2 linked regions of the Telluria mixta genome follow. The protein of the gene in region 2 interacts with the protein of the main gene of each other region in a pairwise test. Links are inferred from orthologs where the notes say so. Each region holds a gene or a part of one and is shown on either strand. Other genes may lie near its edges.

Evidence for each region. Proteins that work in one complex are often made in the same cells at the same time.
Region 1: the proteins of ligA (region 2) and leuS interact in binary tests that used the Escherichia coli proteins (3 or more experiments, as listed by UniProt). The link is inferred for Telluria mixta from one-to-one orthologs.

Annotation. Positions count from the first base shown.
Region 1 is NZ_CP119520.1:2,534,952-2,542,859, forward strand. What follows is about bases 2,123-5,338. They hold leuS (leucine--tRNA ligase), read left to right. Parts: upstream 2,123-2,492; coding sequence 2,493-5,138; downstream 5,139-5,338. Other genes in these bases: P0M04_RS11300 (barstar family protein), read left to right, coding at 2,123-2,432; P0M04_RS11310 (LPS-assembly lipoprotein LptE), read left to right, coding at 5,142-5,338. In the rest of the region: fur (ferric iron uptake transcriptional regulator), read right to left, coding at 1-411; P0M04_RS11290 (outer membrane protein assembly factor BamE), read left to right, coding at 493-1,110; dapB (4-hydroxy-tetrahydrodipicolinate reductase), read left to right, coding at 1,112-1,921; more of P0M04_RS11300, read left to right, coding at 2,106-2,122; more of P0M04_RS11310, read left to right, coding at 5,339-5,663; holA (DNA polymerase III subunit delta), read left to right, coding at 5,679-6,695; P0M04_RS11320 (glutamate-5-semialdehyde dehydrogenase), read left to right, coding at 6,718-7,908.
Region 2 is NZ_CP119520.1:4,850,181-4,857,864, reverse strand. What follows is about bases 2,596-5,587. They hold ligA (NAD-dependent DNA ligase LigA), read right to left. Parts: upstream 5,267-5,587; coding sequence 2,924-5,266; downstream 2,596-2,923. Other genes in these bases: P0M04_RS21640 (cell division protein ZipA C-terminal FtsZ-binding domain-containing protein), read right to left, coding at 5,274-5,587; galU (UTP--glucose-1-phosphate uridylyltransferase GalU), read right to left, coding at 2,596-2,906. Also shown: P0M04_RS21665 (DUF885 domain-containing protein), read left to right, coding at 1-1,012; P0M04_RS21660 (hypothetical protein), read right to left, coding at 1,004-1,459; def (peptide deformylase), read right to left, coding at 1,483-2,019; more of galU, read right to left, coding at 2,016-2,595; more of P0M04_RS21640, read right to left, coding at 5,588-6,452; chromosome segregation protein SMC, read right to left, coding at 6,449-7,684. UniProt on the Escherichia coli protein: DNA ligase that catalyzes the formation of phosphodiester linkages between 5'-phosphoryl and 3'-hydroxyl groups in double-stranded DNA using NAD as a coenzyme and as the energy source for the reaction.

The DNA.
Region 1 (7,908 bases), 2.3 Mb from region 2 along the record:
ATCCGTCTTCTGGCAGTGGCCGTAGATGGCCAGGGCGTGTTCGGCGATCTTGAAGCCGCGTTCGCTGGCGATCTTCTGCTGGCGGCTTTCGATTTCGTCGTCGTAGAACTCTTCCACGTGGCCGCAGTCAAGACACACGAGGTGGTCGTGGTGTGAGCCGGCATTCAGCTCGTAGATCGCCTTGCCGGTTTCAAAGTGATTGCGGTTCAGGAGGCCGGCCTGTTCGAACTGGGTCAGCACCCGGTAGACGGTCGCCAGGCCCACGTCCATGTTTTCGTTCAGCAGGGTCTTGTAGACGTCTTCCGCCGTCAGGTGCCGCACCGCGCTGTTCTGGAAAATTTCCAGGATTTTCAGCCGAGGCAAGGTCGCTTTCAGGCCGCTGGCTTTCAGGTCGGTTGGATTGTTGCTCATGTTTTGTTACTCGGATATGGGCGGAGTGCTTTATGATATAGCGTTTTACAAGCTCCCGCCTCATCGATTTTAAGGTCAGATATGCGCACTAAAGCCGTTTTCCATCGTTCCCACGCACGGGCAGCGCTCGTGGCCGGCCTCGCCTGCATGACGCTGGCGCTGTCCGGCTGCGCGGCCTGGCGTAACCAGACCAAGCCGGCCGAGCCGGTGAGCACCGCCCCCGCCGCGGTCGCCGCCGATGCCGGCAAGTCGGCGGCAATCGCGAATTCGGGCGCGCAGACGACGACCGTCACCCAGCTGCAGAAATTCCTCTGGATCTTCTCGCCGTACCGCCCGGACATCCAGCAGGGCAATTTCGTGTCGCAGGAAATGCTGAACCAGCTGAAGGTCGGCCAGACCCGCGACCAGGTGAAATTCATTCTCGGCACCCCGCTGCTGCAGGACGCCTTCCACAAGGACCGCTGGGATTACCCGTTCTACCTTGCGCGCGGCAACGGCGAGCTGACCACCAGCCGCGTCACCGTCTACTTCAAGGACGACAAGGTCGACCACTTCGACGGCGGCAACCTGCCGACGGAACGCGAATACATCAATCGCCTGATCGGCATCTCGAAATACGAAACCAAGACCGAGCAGGAATCGCTGGACGAGCTCAAGCGCAAGCGCGACGAGGCTGCGAAAGGCGGCGGAGGACAATAATATGACCCAACTGAAAATCGCCGTTGCCGGCGCGAGCGGCCGCATGGGCCGCATGCTGATCGAAGCCATCGCCGCCGCACCGGACGCCGTCCTGGCCGGCGCCCTCGACCGCGAAGGCAACCCGTTCATCAATTCGGACGCCGGCGCGTTTTCCGGCCAGTTGACCGGTGTCGTGATCCAGTCCGACCTGGCCAAGGGCCTGGCGGACGCCGACTTCCTGATCGATTTCACGCGCCCGGAAGGCACGTTGCACCACCTGGAATACTGCGCCGCGCACGGCATCAAGATGATCATCGGCACCACCGGTTTCGATGACGCCGGCAAGGCCGCCATCCGCGCCGCCGCCGAAAAGACCGCGATCGTGTTCGCCCCGAACATGAGCATCGGCGTGAACGTCACGTTGAAGCTGCTGGAAATGGCGGCCAAGAATTTCTCCGAGGGCTATGACATCGAGATCGTCGAAGCCCACCACCGCCACAAGGTCGATGCCCCGTCCGGCACCGCGCTCAAGATGGGCGAAGTGATCGCCGACGCCCTCGGCCGCGACCTGAAGGAATGTGCCGTCTACGGCCGCGAAGGCGTGACGGGCGAGCGCGACCCGTCGACGATCGGCTTCGCCACCGTGCGCGGCGGCGACATCGTGGGCGACCACACCGTGCTGTTCGCCGGTATCGGCGAGCGCATCGAGATCAGCCACAAATCCAGCAGCCGCGTCAGCTACGCCCAGGGCTCGCTGCGCGCCGCGCGGTATATTGCCGACAAGGCAACGGGTCTGTACGACATGCAGGACGTCCTCGGCCTCAAGGCCTGACCCGCACACGCCCGCCGAACTGGACGGCTTTGCCGGCGATCTGCTGGCATACTGGCATATATCTCCGTCGTTCCCGCGAAGGCGGGAACCCAATTTCGTACGCGGATCGACAACGCCTGCAGAACTTGGGCCCCTGCCTCCGCAGGGGCGACGTTGTTTTACGTTACCTAACAGGAGACTTTCCATGGCCACCGTCGAGCTCAACGGCGCCGCGATCACCGATGCGGAAAGCTTTCACGTCGAGAGCCAGCGTGCGTTCGGCTTTCCCGATTCGTACCCGCACACGATGGATTCCTGGGTCGATTGCCTGAGCTATCTGCGCGACGAAGACGGCATGAGCAGCGTCCGCCTGAAGAAGGACGAGGTGCTGCACATCGTCGTGACGCACTCGGAGGCCCTGCGCGAACGGGCGCCGGACGTGCTGGAAGAGATGGCCTTTTGCATTATCGGCATCAACGAGCGCTACGAGGACTATGGCGAGAAGGCGGCGCTGGAGCTCGAACTGCGATAGGTCGCTTGTCATGTGACACGATATAATGTTCTGCTCACCTCTTTCAGTCTGCAGAACATCATGCAAGAAAAATATAGTCCAGCCGAAGTCGAACAGGCCGCGCAGGCCTACTGGAAGTCGATCGACGCGTATAAAGCCGTCGAGAACGACCCGCGTTTCCCGAAAGGCAAGTATTACGCCTGCTCGATGCTGCCCTATCCGTCGGGCAAGCTGCACATGGGTCACGTGCGCAACTATACGATCAATGACGTGATGTACCGCTACCTGCGGATGAACGGCTACAACGTGCTGATGCCGATGGGCTGGGACGCCTTCGGCATGCCCGCCGAGAACGCGGCGATGGCGAACAACGTGCCGCCGGCCCAGTGGACCTATTCGAACATCGCCCACATGCGCGGCCAGATGGAGTCGATGGGTCTCGCGATCGACTGGTCGCGTGAGATGACCGCCTGCAAGCCGGACTACTACAAGTGGAACCAGTGGATGTTCCTCAAGATGCTCGAGAAGGGCATCATCTACCAGAAGACCGGCACCGTGAACTGGGACCCGGTCGACCAGACCGTGCTCGCGAACGAGCAGGTCATCGACGGCAAGGGCTGGCGCTCGGGCGCGACCGTCGAAAAGCGCGAGATCCCGATGTACTACGTGCGCATCACGGACTACGCCGACGAACTGCTGGACCACGTCGAACACAAGCTGCCGGGGTGGCCGGAGCGCGTGCGCATCATGCAGGCCAACTGGATCGGCAAGTCGACCGGCGTGCGCTTCGCATTCCCGCACGTGATCATGGACGAGCAGGGTGAGCTCATCAACGAGGGCAAGCTGTACGTCTTCACGACGCGTGCCGATACGATCATGGGCGTGACTTTCTGCGCCGTCGCGCCGGAACACGCATTGGCCCAGCACGCGGCCAAGGACAATCCGGAACTGCAGGCGTTCATCGCCGAGTGCAAGCAGGGTTCCGTCATCGAAGCCGACATGGCGACGATGGAAAAGAAGGGCATGCCGACCGGCCTGTTCGTGACGCATCCGATCTCCGGCGAGCAGGTGCCGGTCTGGGTCGGCAACTACGTGCTGATCACCTACGGCGACGGCGCCGTGATGGGCGTGCCGGCCCACGACGAGCGCGACTTCGGCTTCGCGAAAAAATACGACCTGCCGATCAAGCAGGTGGTGGCCGTGGAAGGCGAGACGTTCTCGCTGGACGGCTGGCAGGAGTGGTACGGCGACAAGGAACGCGGCGTCGTCATCAACTCGGGCAAGTACGACGGCCTGGATTACACGGCGGCCGTCAACGCCGTCGCGGGCGACCTCGCGAACCTGGAGCTGGGCGACAAGAAGGTCACGTTCCGCCTGCGCGACTGGGGCATCTCGCGCCAGCGCTACTGGGGCACGCCGATCCCGATGATCCACTGCGAGAAGTGCGGCACGGTGCCGGTCCCCGAGAAGGACCTGCCGGTCGTGCTGCCGGAAGACTGCGTCCCGGACGGTTCCGGCAACCCGCTGAAGAAACACGAAGCGTTCCTGAAGGTCGACTGCCCGTGCTGCGGCGCGCCGGCACGCCGCGAGACGGACACGATGGACACGTTCATCGACTCGTCCTGGTACTACATGCGCTATACGTCGCCGGGTTCGAACGACGCGATGGTCGACCCGGCCCGCAACGATTACTGGATGCCGATGGACCAGTACATCGGCGGCATCGAACACGCCGTGCTGCACCTGCTGTACGCGCGCTTCTGGACGAAGGTCATGCGCGACTTCGGCCTCGTGAAATTCGACGAGCCGTTCGTCAACCTGCTCACGCAGGGCATGGTGCTGAACGAGACCTATTATCGCGAAGAGGAATCCGGCAAGAAGACCTGGTACAACCCGGCCGACGTGAGCCTGACGTTCGATGAGCGCGGCCGTCCGCAATCGGCGGTGCTGAAGGAAGACGGCCAGCCGGTCGTCATCGGCGGCACCGAGAAGATGTCGAAGTCGAAGAACAACGGCATCGACCCGCAGGCGCAGATCGAGCAGTACGGCGCGGATACCGCCCGCCTGTTCACGATGTTCGCCGCGCCGCCGGAGCAGACCCTGGAATGGTCGGAATCGGGCGTGGAAGGCGCGAGCCGTTTCCTGCGCCGCGTCTGGGCATTCGCTTATGCCCAGCGCGAGCGCGTGGCCGCCGCACTGGCCGGCCAGCAGGCAGGGACGCTCGACGAATCGCAGAAGACGCTGCGCCGCGAAGTGCACAAGGTGCTGCAGCAGGCCGACTACGACTTCAAGCGCATCCAGTACAACACGGTCGTCTCGGCCTGCATGAAGATGCTCAATACCTTGGAGTCGGCGAAGCTGGCGGAAGGCGCTGCAAGCGACGCCGTGATCACGGAAGGCCTGTCGATCTTCCTGCGCATGCTGAACCCGGTCGCGCCGCACATCACGCACGCGCTGTGGCAGGAACTCGGCTACGCCGGCAAGTACGGCGACATCCTGAACGTGGCCTGGCCGGAAGTGGATCCGGCCGCGCTGGAACAGGCCGAGGTCGAGCTGATGATCCAGGTGAACGGCAAGCTGCGCGGTTCGGTGAAGGTGCCGAAGGAAGCCGACAAGGCCGCCATCGAAGCCGCCGCGCTGGCGTCGGAAGCGGCGCAGAAGTTCGTCGAAGGCACGCCGAAGAAGGTCATCGTCGTCCCCGGCAAACTGATCAACATCGTGGTGTAAGCCATGCGCGCCCTGACCCGGAAGTTGGCGGTGCGCGCGGTCGCGGCCCTGCTGGTGGCAAGTGTCACCACAGGCTGCGGCTTCCAGCTGCGCGGTTCGAACGGCAGCTACACGATGCCGTTCCACAGCATCTATCTCGGCTTCCCGGACACGTCCGCGCTGGGCACGGAACTCAAGCGCAACCTGCGCGCGTCCGACCAGGTGGTCATCGCCGACAAGGCGACGGATGCCGAGGCGCAGTTCGTGCTGCTGGGCGAGTCGCGCAACAAGTCCATCCTGTCGCTGAACAGCCTGGGCCGCGTGCGCGAATACCTGCTGACGTACACGATGTCGTTCACCGTGCGCGACGCGAAGGGCGCGGAACTGGTGCCGCCCACGCAGATCTCGCTGCGCCGGAACATGGCGTTCGACGAGACCCAGGTGCTGGCCAAGGAATCGGAAGAAGCGCTGCTGTACCGCGACATGCAGGCGGACCTCGTGCAGCAGATCATCCGCCGCCTCGCGTCGATCAAACCAGCGACTTAACTAAAAAGGAACACCATGCAGTTGCGGCCTGAGGCGCTCGACGGGCACCTCGCCAAGGGGCTCGCGCCCCTGTACGTGATCACGAGCGACGAGCACCTGCTCGCGCTGGAAGCGGCGGACAAGATCCGCCGTGCCGCGCGCGCGCAAGGGTATTCCGAGCGCGACGTGCTCACGGTCGAGCGCAACTTCAAATGGGGCGAGCTGCTGGCCGCCAACCAGGCCATGTCGCTGTTCGGCGACAAGAAGCTGATCGAGCTGCGCATCCCCGGCGGCAAGCCGGGCAAGGACGGCAGCGCGGCCCTGCAGAACTATGCGAAAGACCTGAATCCCGACAACCTCACCCTGGTCACCCTGCCGAAGCTGGACTGGCAGACGGCCAAGGCGTCGTGGGTGGCGGCGCTGCAGCAGGCGGCGGTCTACGTCGAGATTCCGAACGTGGAACGGGCGCAGCTGCCGGGCTGGATCGGCATGCGCTTATCAAGCCAGAACCAGAGCGCGGACCGCCAGAGCCTGGACTTCATCGCCGACCGCGTCGAGGGCAACCTGCTGGCGGCGCACCAGGAAATCCAGAAGCTCGGCCTGCTGTACGAGCCGGGCAAGCTCACATACGAGCAGGTGCATGACGCCGTGCTGAACGTGGCGCGCTACGACGTCTTCAAATTGTCGGAAGCGATGCTGGCCGGCGACCCGGCCCGCCTCGTGCGCATGCTGGAAGGGCTGAAAGGCGAGGGCGAGGCGTTGCCGCTGGTTTTATGGGCCGTCTCCGAAGAAATCCGCACGCTGCTAAAATTAAAGGCAGGGATGGCGCAGGGACGCCCGCTGGGGGCCCTGCTGAAGGAATATCGCATCTGGGGCCCGCGCGAGCGCATGATGGAACCGGCGCTGCGCAGGATTTCGCTGCCGACCCTGGAAACGGCGCTGCAGCAGGCGGCGCAGGTCGACAAGATGGTCAAGGGCCTGCGCGCGAAGCAGTTCGCGGGCGATGCGTGGGATGCGATGCTGCAGCTGGCGTTGAAAGTCGCATCGACATAACGAATTCACTGGAAGAAGCACGATGGACATCACCGAGTACATGCAAACAATCGGCCGCCAGGCGCGCGCGGCCTCGCGCGGCATGGCGCGCGCAGACAGCGCCACCCGCAACCAGGCCTTGCTCCTGATCGCCGCCGCCATCGAGCGCGACGCCGACCAGCTGCGCGCCGCCAACGCGCGCGACATGGAAGCGGCGGCCGCCGCCGGCCTGGAACCGGCGCTGCTGGACCGCCTCGCGCTGTCCGACAAGGCGATCGCCACGATGGTCGACGGCCTGCGCCAGATCGTCGCGCTGCCCGATCCGATCGGCGAAATCACCGACCTGAAATTCCGCCCGACGGGCATCCAGGTGGGCCGCATGCGCGTACCGCTGGGCGTGATCGGCATCATCTACGAAGCGCGCCCGAACGTGACCGTCGACGCGGCCGGCCTGTGTATCAAGAGCGGCAATGCCGCCATCCTGCGCGGCGGCTCGGAAGCCATCCACTGCAACCGCGCGCTGGCCGCGCTGGTGGCCGAAGGCCTGCGCGGCGCCGGCCTGCCGGAGCACGGCGTGCAGGTCGTCGAGACGACGGACCGCGCCGCCGTCGGCGCCCTGATCACGATGCCGGAATTCGTGGACGTGATTGTCCCGCGCGGCGGCAAGGGCCTGATCGCGCGCCTGATGAAGGAAGCCACCGTCCCGATGATCAAGCACCTGGACGGCATCTGCCACGTCTACATCGACGCGAAAGCGGACATCGCCAAGGCGCTGCCGATCGCGATGAACGCGAAAACGCACCGCTACGGCACGTGCAACACGATGGAGACGCTGCTCGTCGCCCGCGCCATCGCGCCGACCGTGCTGCCGCAACTGGCCGAGCTGTACGCGACGAAGGAAGTGGAACTGCGCGCGGATCCGGAAGCGCTGGCGATCCTGCAGGGCTATCCGCATTTGACGCCCGCGACGGAAGAGGACTGGAGCACGGAATACCTGGCGCCGATCCTCGCCGTGAAGATCGTGGACGGCATCGACGCGGCCATCGAGCATATCAACACGTATTCGTCGAAGCACACCGACGCCATCGTTACCGAGGATTACACGGACGCGATGCGCTTCCTGCGCGAGGTGGATTCGGCCTCGGTGATGATCAACGCGTCGACGCGCTTCGCCGACGGCTTCGAATATGGCCTGGGTGCGGAGATCGGCATCTCGAACGACAAGCTGCATGCG
Region 2 (7,684 bases):
CGTGCCGAAGGCGCGCACCACGCTCGCGGCGGAGCGCCTGCCGGACGGGAAGGCGTACTACCAGTCGAAGATCGTCGAGTACACGACGACGGACATGACCGCGCAGCAGATCCACCAGATCGGCCTGAGCGAGATGGCGAAGATCCGCGCCGAGATGCAGCAGACCAGGGAAAAAGCCGGCTTCAAGGGCGACCTGCCCGCCTTCCTCGCCTTCCTGCGCAGCGACCCGCAGTTCTATGCGAAGACGCCGGAAGAACTCTTGATGCGCGCCGCGTGGATTTCCAAGAAATTCGACGGCAAGGCCGACCAGTATTTCGGGTACCTGCCGCGCCGCCGCTTCGCCATCGTGCCCGTGCCGCCGGACCAGGCGCCGTACTACACGTCGGCGCGCGGCGGTCCGGGCATCTACCTCGTCAACACGTACAACCTGCCGGCGCGCGCGCTGTACAGCCTCCCCGCGCTGACCCTGCACGAATCGGCGCCGGGCCACGCGTTCCAGATGCCGGTGGCGCTGGAACAGCAGGGCGTGCCGCCGTTCCGCCGCGCCTACATCTCGGCATACGGCGAAGGCTGGGCGCTGTATTGCGAACGACTGGGCAGCGAAATGGGGATGTACGAGACGCCGTACGAAACGTTCGGCATGCTGAGCTACCAGGCGTGGCGCGCGTCCCGCCTCGTCGTCGACACGGGCATCCACGCGCTGGGCTGGACGCGCGAGCAGGCGCAGGCCTACATGCACGACAACACGGCGCTGTCCGACCACGAGATCCAGACGGAGGTCGACCGCTACATCTCCTGGCCGGGCCAGGCGCTGTCGTACTACCTGGGCGAGATGGCGATCATCGAGTCGCGCCGGAAGGCCGAGGCGGCGCTGGGCGACAAATTCGACATCCGCGCGTTCCACGACACGGTGCTGCAGCTGGGGTCCGTGCCGCTGCCCGTGCTGAAGGCGCGGATCGATACGTTCATCGCCGACGGCGGGAAATCGCCGTATCCACCGACGTCAAAATAATTTGACCTTCAACTGCACGGAAATCCCGCCGTACAGGCGATCCTTGTACGACGGGATCACGCCGACGTTCACGCCCACGCGCTGGTACTCGTACGTGAACGTGGGCACGACGGCCGGGAACCAGCCGCGGTCGCGCATCTTCGGATACCCGTCGAACGCCGCGATCGCCGCGCCGAGGCGCACGGGGCCCAGCGCATACGGCTGCCACAGCACGCCGACGTAATTCGAATACATCCTGTCGCTGTTGACGAAGCGCCCTGCCGCCGCCGCCATCGTGCCCGAGAAGCGGTATTCGACGCCGAGGCCGCGGTTGCCGCCGTTGAGGTTCTTGTCGCGGTCGAAGTGGTAAGTCGCGAAGCCGCTGTCGATCCACAGCTCGCGCTTCGGGTCCGCGTCGATCTTCGTGAACAGGTCATCGGCATGCGCGCCGGCGCTCAGCAGCGCCAACAAAGCGCCTACATAATGCGTTTTCAATCGTCGGCCTTCGGATCGAGGTCGGGGAACATCACTTCCGTGAAACCGAAGCGGGTAAAGTCGCGGATCCGCATCGGGTACAGGATGCCGAGCAGGTGATCCACTTCGTGCTGCACGACGCGCGCATGGAAGCCGTCCACGTCGCGGCTGATCGGGTTGCCGTACTGGTCCACGCCCTCGTAATGCAGGCGCGTGTAGCGCGGCACGCTGCCGCGCAGGCCCGGGACGGACAGGCAGCCTTCGAAGCCCTCTTCCATCTCGTCGGACAAAGGCTTGAGCACCGGGTTGATGAGCACCGTCTCCAGCACGGCGGGCGCGTCCGGGTAGCGCTGGTTCTTGCCGAAGCCGAAGATCACCAGCTGCAGGTTGACGCCGATCTGCGGCGCGGCCAGGCCGGCGCCGTCGACGGCGTGCATCGTCTCGAACATGTCGGCAACGAGTGCGTGCAGTTCGGGCGTGTCGAACGCGCGCACGGGCTCCGCCACGCGCAGCAGGCGCGGGTCGCCCATCCTGAGAATCTCGCGGATCGTCATTTCGGCAGGTCCGCGCACAGGTGCGTGAGGAATTCGCGGTAGCCTTCGGCCGTCTCCGGGTGCTTCATGCCGATGGCGGCCGTGGCCTTCAGGTAGCCCAGCTTGGAGCCGCAGTCGTAGCGCGTGCCGGCATAGCGGTACGCCAGGACGCGTTCGCGCGACATCAGCGAGGCGATGCCGTCGGTCAGCTGGATCTCGCCGCCCGCACCGGTGCCCAGGTTTTCCAGGTGTTCGAAGATGGCGCCGGACAGCACGTAGCGGCCCACGACGGCCAGCGTCGACGGGGCGTCTTCGGGTTTCGGTTTCTCGATGATGCCGGAGACCAGTTCCAGGTCCGGACGATAGGCGCGCGCGCTGACGATGCCGTACTGCCGGGTGTTCGCGCGCGGCACGTCCTGCACGGCGAGCACGCTGCACTTCTCGTACGCGTACAGGTCCGTCATCTGCGCCAGCACCGGCTTGTGGCCGTCGGCCGTGTCCATGAAGTCGTCCGCGAGCAGCACGGCGAACGGCTCGTTGCCGATCACGGGACGGGCGCACAGCACGGCGTGGCCCAGGCCCAGCGCGGCCGGCTGGCGGATGTAGATGCAGTTGACGTTCTTCGGAATGACCTGGCGCACGAGCTTCAGGAGTTCCTCCTTGCCGGCCGCTTCCAGCTCCGATTCCAGCTCGTAGGCCTTGTCGAAATGGTCTTCGATGGCGCGCTTGTTGCGGCCGGTGATGAACACGAGTTCCGTGATGCCGGCGGCCACCGCTTCCTCGACCGCGTACTGGATCAGCGGCTTGTCGACGATGGGCAGCATTTCCTTCGGCTGCGCCTTGGTGGCCGGCAGGAAGCGGCTGCCGAGGCCGGCGACAGGAAATACGGCTTTCTTGATTGCGGTCATTGTGAAGCTCCGTCTGATTATTGAGTTGAGTTCTGTGCGCCCAGCAGGGCCAGCAGGCCCGCTTCGTCCAGCACGGTCACGCCGAGCTGCTCGGCCTTTTCCAGCTTGCTGCCTGCTTCCGCGCCGGCGACGACGTACGACGTCTTCTTCGACACCGAACCGGACACCTTGCCGCCCGCCTGTTCGATCAGGGCGCCCGCGGCATCGCGCGACATCGTCGGCAGGGTCCCCGTCAGCACGAACGTCTTGCCGGCCAGCGGACCCGCGGCATCGACGGCATCCTGCGGCAGCAGCGCCAGCAGCTCGCTGCGCAGCGCCGCAAGAAGCGCCAGCATCTCGCGGTTGCCCGGCACCGCCATCCATTGTTCCAGCGCCGTGACGACGCCTTCCGGCAGGCCGAACACGCTGAAGATCTTCAGGTGTGCGAGATCGTCCAGCGTGCGGCCGTCGGCCAGCAGCTGGCGCGCGCGCGGCTCCGTCAGTTTCGGGATCCCGAGCGCGGCCAGCAGGCCCACGTCGTCCAGCTTTTCGCGCAGTTGCGCGCGCGGCGCATGCTCGCCCTGCGGCGCAACGCCGGCCGCCAGCAAATCGTTCAGCGCCTGCTGGTTTTTCTCTTCCGCGAAGAAGTCGGCAATGGCTTCCGCGACGGTGCCGCCAATGTCGGGCAGCACGCGCAACAGCGCGGCCGGCGCACGCCGGACCAGCGCGAGGCTGCCGAGCCAGTCGGCCAGGGTCTTCGCCGTCGACTCGCCCACGTGGCGGATGCCCAGCGCGAACAGCAGACGCTCCAGCGGCGGGTGCTTGCTGGCGGCGATGGCGGCCAGCAGGTTGTCCGCCCATTTCGTCGCGACCTTGCCCTGCTTGACCGTCTCCGGCGTGGTGCCGTCGCGTTCATCGGCCAGACGCTTCATCTTCAACAGGTCGTCCAGCGTGAGGCGATACAGGTCCGCCACGCCGTGGATCAGGTTCGCTTCCACGAGGCTGTCGATGTAGCGGTCGCCCAGGCCTTCGATGTCCATCATGCGGCGGCCCGCGAAATGGCGGATCGCTTCCTTGCGCTGCGCCGCGCACGTCAGGCCGCCGGAGCAGCGCGCGACGGCCTCGCCCTCTTCGCGCACGACGTGCGAACCGCACACGGGACACGTCTTCGGCAGTTCGTACACGGGTGGAACCGGCGTCGGGCGGCGTTCGAGAATGACCGAGAGCACTTCCGGAATCACGTCGCCCGCGCGGCGCACGACGACCGTGTCGCCCACGCGCACGTCCTTGCGGCGTACCTCGTCCTCGTTGTGCAGCGTGGCATTCGTGACGGTGACGCCGCCGACCGACACGGGCACGAGGCGCGCCACCGGCGTGATCGCACCGGTGCGTCCCACCTGCACGTCGATGGCGGACACGGTCGTCAGCGCTTCCTCGGCCGGGAATTTGTGCGCGAGCGCGAAACGGGGCGCGCGCGACACGAAGCCCAGCTCGCGCTGGTCCGACAAGCGGTCGACCTTGTAGACGACGCCGTCGATCTCGTACGGCAGCGATTTGCGGCGCGCGCCGATGTCGCGGAAGTAGCCCAGCATGCCTTCGCAGCCCGTCACGACAGCGCGTTCCTTCGACACGGGCAGGCCGAGCTGGTCGAGCCAGTCCAGCGCCTTCGAGTGCGATTCCGGCAGCGGCGCGCCTTCCAGCAGGCCGATGCCGTAAGCGAAGAAGCGCAGGCGGCGCTGGGCCGTGATGCGCGCGTCGAGCTGGCGCAGGCTGCCCGCGGCCGCGTTGCGCGGGTTCGCGAATTCCTTCTGGCCCGCGTCGCGCTGGCGCTGGTTCAGGCGTTCGAAGTCTTCCTTGAACATCAGGACTTCGCCGCGCACTTCCAGCACCGCCGGAATGTCGTCACCACGCAGACGGAGCGGAATGACCTTCACGGTGCGGATGTTGGCCGTGACATCCTCGCCCGTGTAGCCGTCGCCGCGCGTGGCGGCCTGCACGAACACGCCGTTCTCGTAGCGCAGGCTCATCGCGAGGCCGTCGAATTTCAGCTCGGCCGCGTACTGCACCTGCGCGTGGCCGAGGCCGTCGCGCACGCGGCGGTCGAAGTTGTCGATGTCTTCATCGGAAAAGCCGTTGTTCAGCGACAGCATGGGCACGGCATGCGTGACCTGCTTGAATTCCGGGATCGGCGCGGCGCCCACGCGCGACGTCGGCGAATCCACCGACACGGCTTCCGGATGCTTGGCTTCCAGGTCCTGCAGTTCGCGGAACAGCTTGTCGTATTCGGCGTCGGGAATCGTCGGCGCGTCGAGCACGTGGTAGTTGTAGATGTGGTGGTTCAGTTCCTTGACGAGCCACGCCATCCGTTCCAGGTCGGCCATGCTCACCTCAGCTGAACAGGCGCAGCGCGCGCGTGGAACCGGCGGCGATGTCGGCCGCGTCCATCTCCTGGTAGAACTCGCGCACCTGGCCCGCGATCTCTTCCAGCGCCGCATCCGTCAGGGGCTGGTCGAAGTCGTCGACGATGGCGGCATCCAGGCGCTGCTCGAGGTCCTTCGCGCACGCGACCATCTTGCCGAAGCCGTCGCGGGCCGGGGCCACGCACGGCACGTCCAGCAGCAGCGTCAGGCGCGACGTCGTGTCGGCGCCCAGGGTGACGTTGGTCGACAGCGTGAACAAGGTGCCGCCGCCCTCCTCTTTGTCCAGCATGACGAACTTGCCGTCCGGGCGCACGTCGAACCCGGCGTTTTCCAGCGCGCCGATCAGGGTCGCCATCGCCCACGGCGCGCCTTTCGACGCGAGGTTCACGCCCAGTTGCGCATCGTGGCCGGCGACGAAGCGGTGCAAGGTCTTCGCTTCGCTCATCACTTCGATCATGTCCGGCACTTCCGGCTCGGCACCAATCTCGTCGGCCACGGCGCGCAGGCGCGTCACCATCTCGGAGTATTCCAGTTCGTTCAGCGCCGTCGTGCGCGTCGCCAGCTGGACGCCGGCCTGCAGCTTGGTGTACACGCCGCCATGCACGATCGGCTCCCAGTCGCCGTTCACGGCCAGGCCGACGAAGTGCACGGGCTTGTTGCCGACGCGGCGCAGTTTGAGGAGTGCAGGCAGGATGCGGTCGCCGCGCAGCGGGCCTTCGGAATTCAGCGGGATCAGGCAGTCGATCAGCGGGTCGACGAGGTTCTCGGCCAGTTGCGCGGGCGGCGTGTCCGGCTTCACGGCCGGCAGCTCGGCGACGGGGTCGAGGGCGGCGGCGGCAGCCGGCACCGGCGCGGCGGCGGGTGCGGCACCCGGCGCGGCGTGCTGGAACGGCTCGGCGACGATGCTCGGCTCGATCAGGACGTCGTGGTCGGGCGCGGGGGCGCCGTCCAGGATGGGCTCGTGGCGCTGGACGTGCGGTTCCGCGCGCTCGGGCGAGCCGCCCTTCATCAGCACGTCGTCGTGGTCGTGCGAGAACGCGCGCTCGACGCTCTTGCGGGCCTTGTACTCCTGCCACTTGTTGTAACTAATGACGCCGACGACGAAAACGCCGCCGGCCGCGATCAGGCTCATTTGAAAGTCTGTCATGCTGCTTGTGCCTCAGTAGCGAAATTCGCGGCGGACTCCATGTCCACCGCCACGATGCGCGACACGCCCTGCTCCTGCATCGTCACACCGATCAGTTGGTTGGCCATCTCCATCGCGATCTTGTTGTGCGAGATGAAGAGGAATTGGGTATGGTCCGACATGCGCTTCACCATGCGGCAGAAGCGCTCGGTATTGGCGTCGTCCAGCGGCGCGTCGACCTCGTCGAGGAGGCAGAATGGCGCCGGGTTCAGGCGGAACATCGAGAACACGAGCGCCGTCGCCGTCAGCGCCTTCTCGCCGCCGGACAGCAAATGGATCGTCGCGTTCTTCTTGCCGGGCGGCTGGGCCATCACCTGCACGCCCGAGTCGAGGATCTCGTCCCCGGTCATCACGAGCTTGGCCTGCCCGCCGCCGAACAGGATCGGGAACAGTTCCGAGAAATGCAGGTTGACGCGGTCGAAGGTGTCCTGCAGCAGGTCGCGCGATTCGCGGTCGATGCGCGAGATCGCGCCTTCCAGCGTGCTGATCGCCTCCAGCAGGTCGTTGTTCTGCGCATCGAGGAAGCGTTTCCTCTCCGTCGCCTGCGCCAGCTCTTCCACCGCCGCGAGGTTGACGGCACCGAGGGACGCGATGGCGTTCGTCAGGCGCGTGACCTCGCCCTGCAGGTACGCCGGCTTCAGCTCCGGATCGAGCTTTTCCGACAGCGCCGCCTCGTCGGCACCCGTGGCCGACAGGGCTTCCGCGAACTGTTCCTGGTTCAGGCGCGCGGCCTGTTCCTTCAGTTGCATCTCGGTGATGCGCTCGCGCTGCGGCTGCAGGCCGCGCTCCGCCGCCATGCGCGCTTCTTCCGCCGCGCGCAGCTGCTGCGTGAGCTGGTCCAGTTCGTGGCGCGCATCGGCCAGCGCCTTTTCCTGTTCCGTGCGGCGCGCCAGCAGGTCCTGCAAGCCTTCCGCCGCCGCGCCGGATTCCAGCGCTTCCAGTTCCAGCTTGCCGGCGCCGATGCTTTCCAGGACTTGCGCGGCCTGCTGGTTGGCCGTCGCGATCGTGCGGCGCAATTCCTCGATGCGCGTGCGCTGCGTCTTTTCCGCGAACACGGCTTCCTGCGCGGCGCGTTCCAGGTCGCGCAGGCGGTTGCGCGCTTCGGCCAGCACGCGTTCCTGTTCCTGGAACTCGACCTGGCCATCCTCGTGCGCGCCCTGCAGCTCGGCCAGTTCCATGTCCAGCTCTTCGAA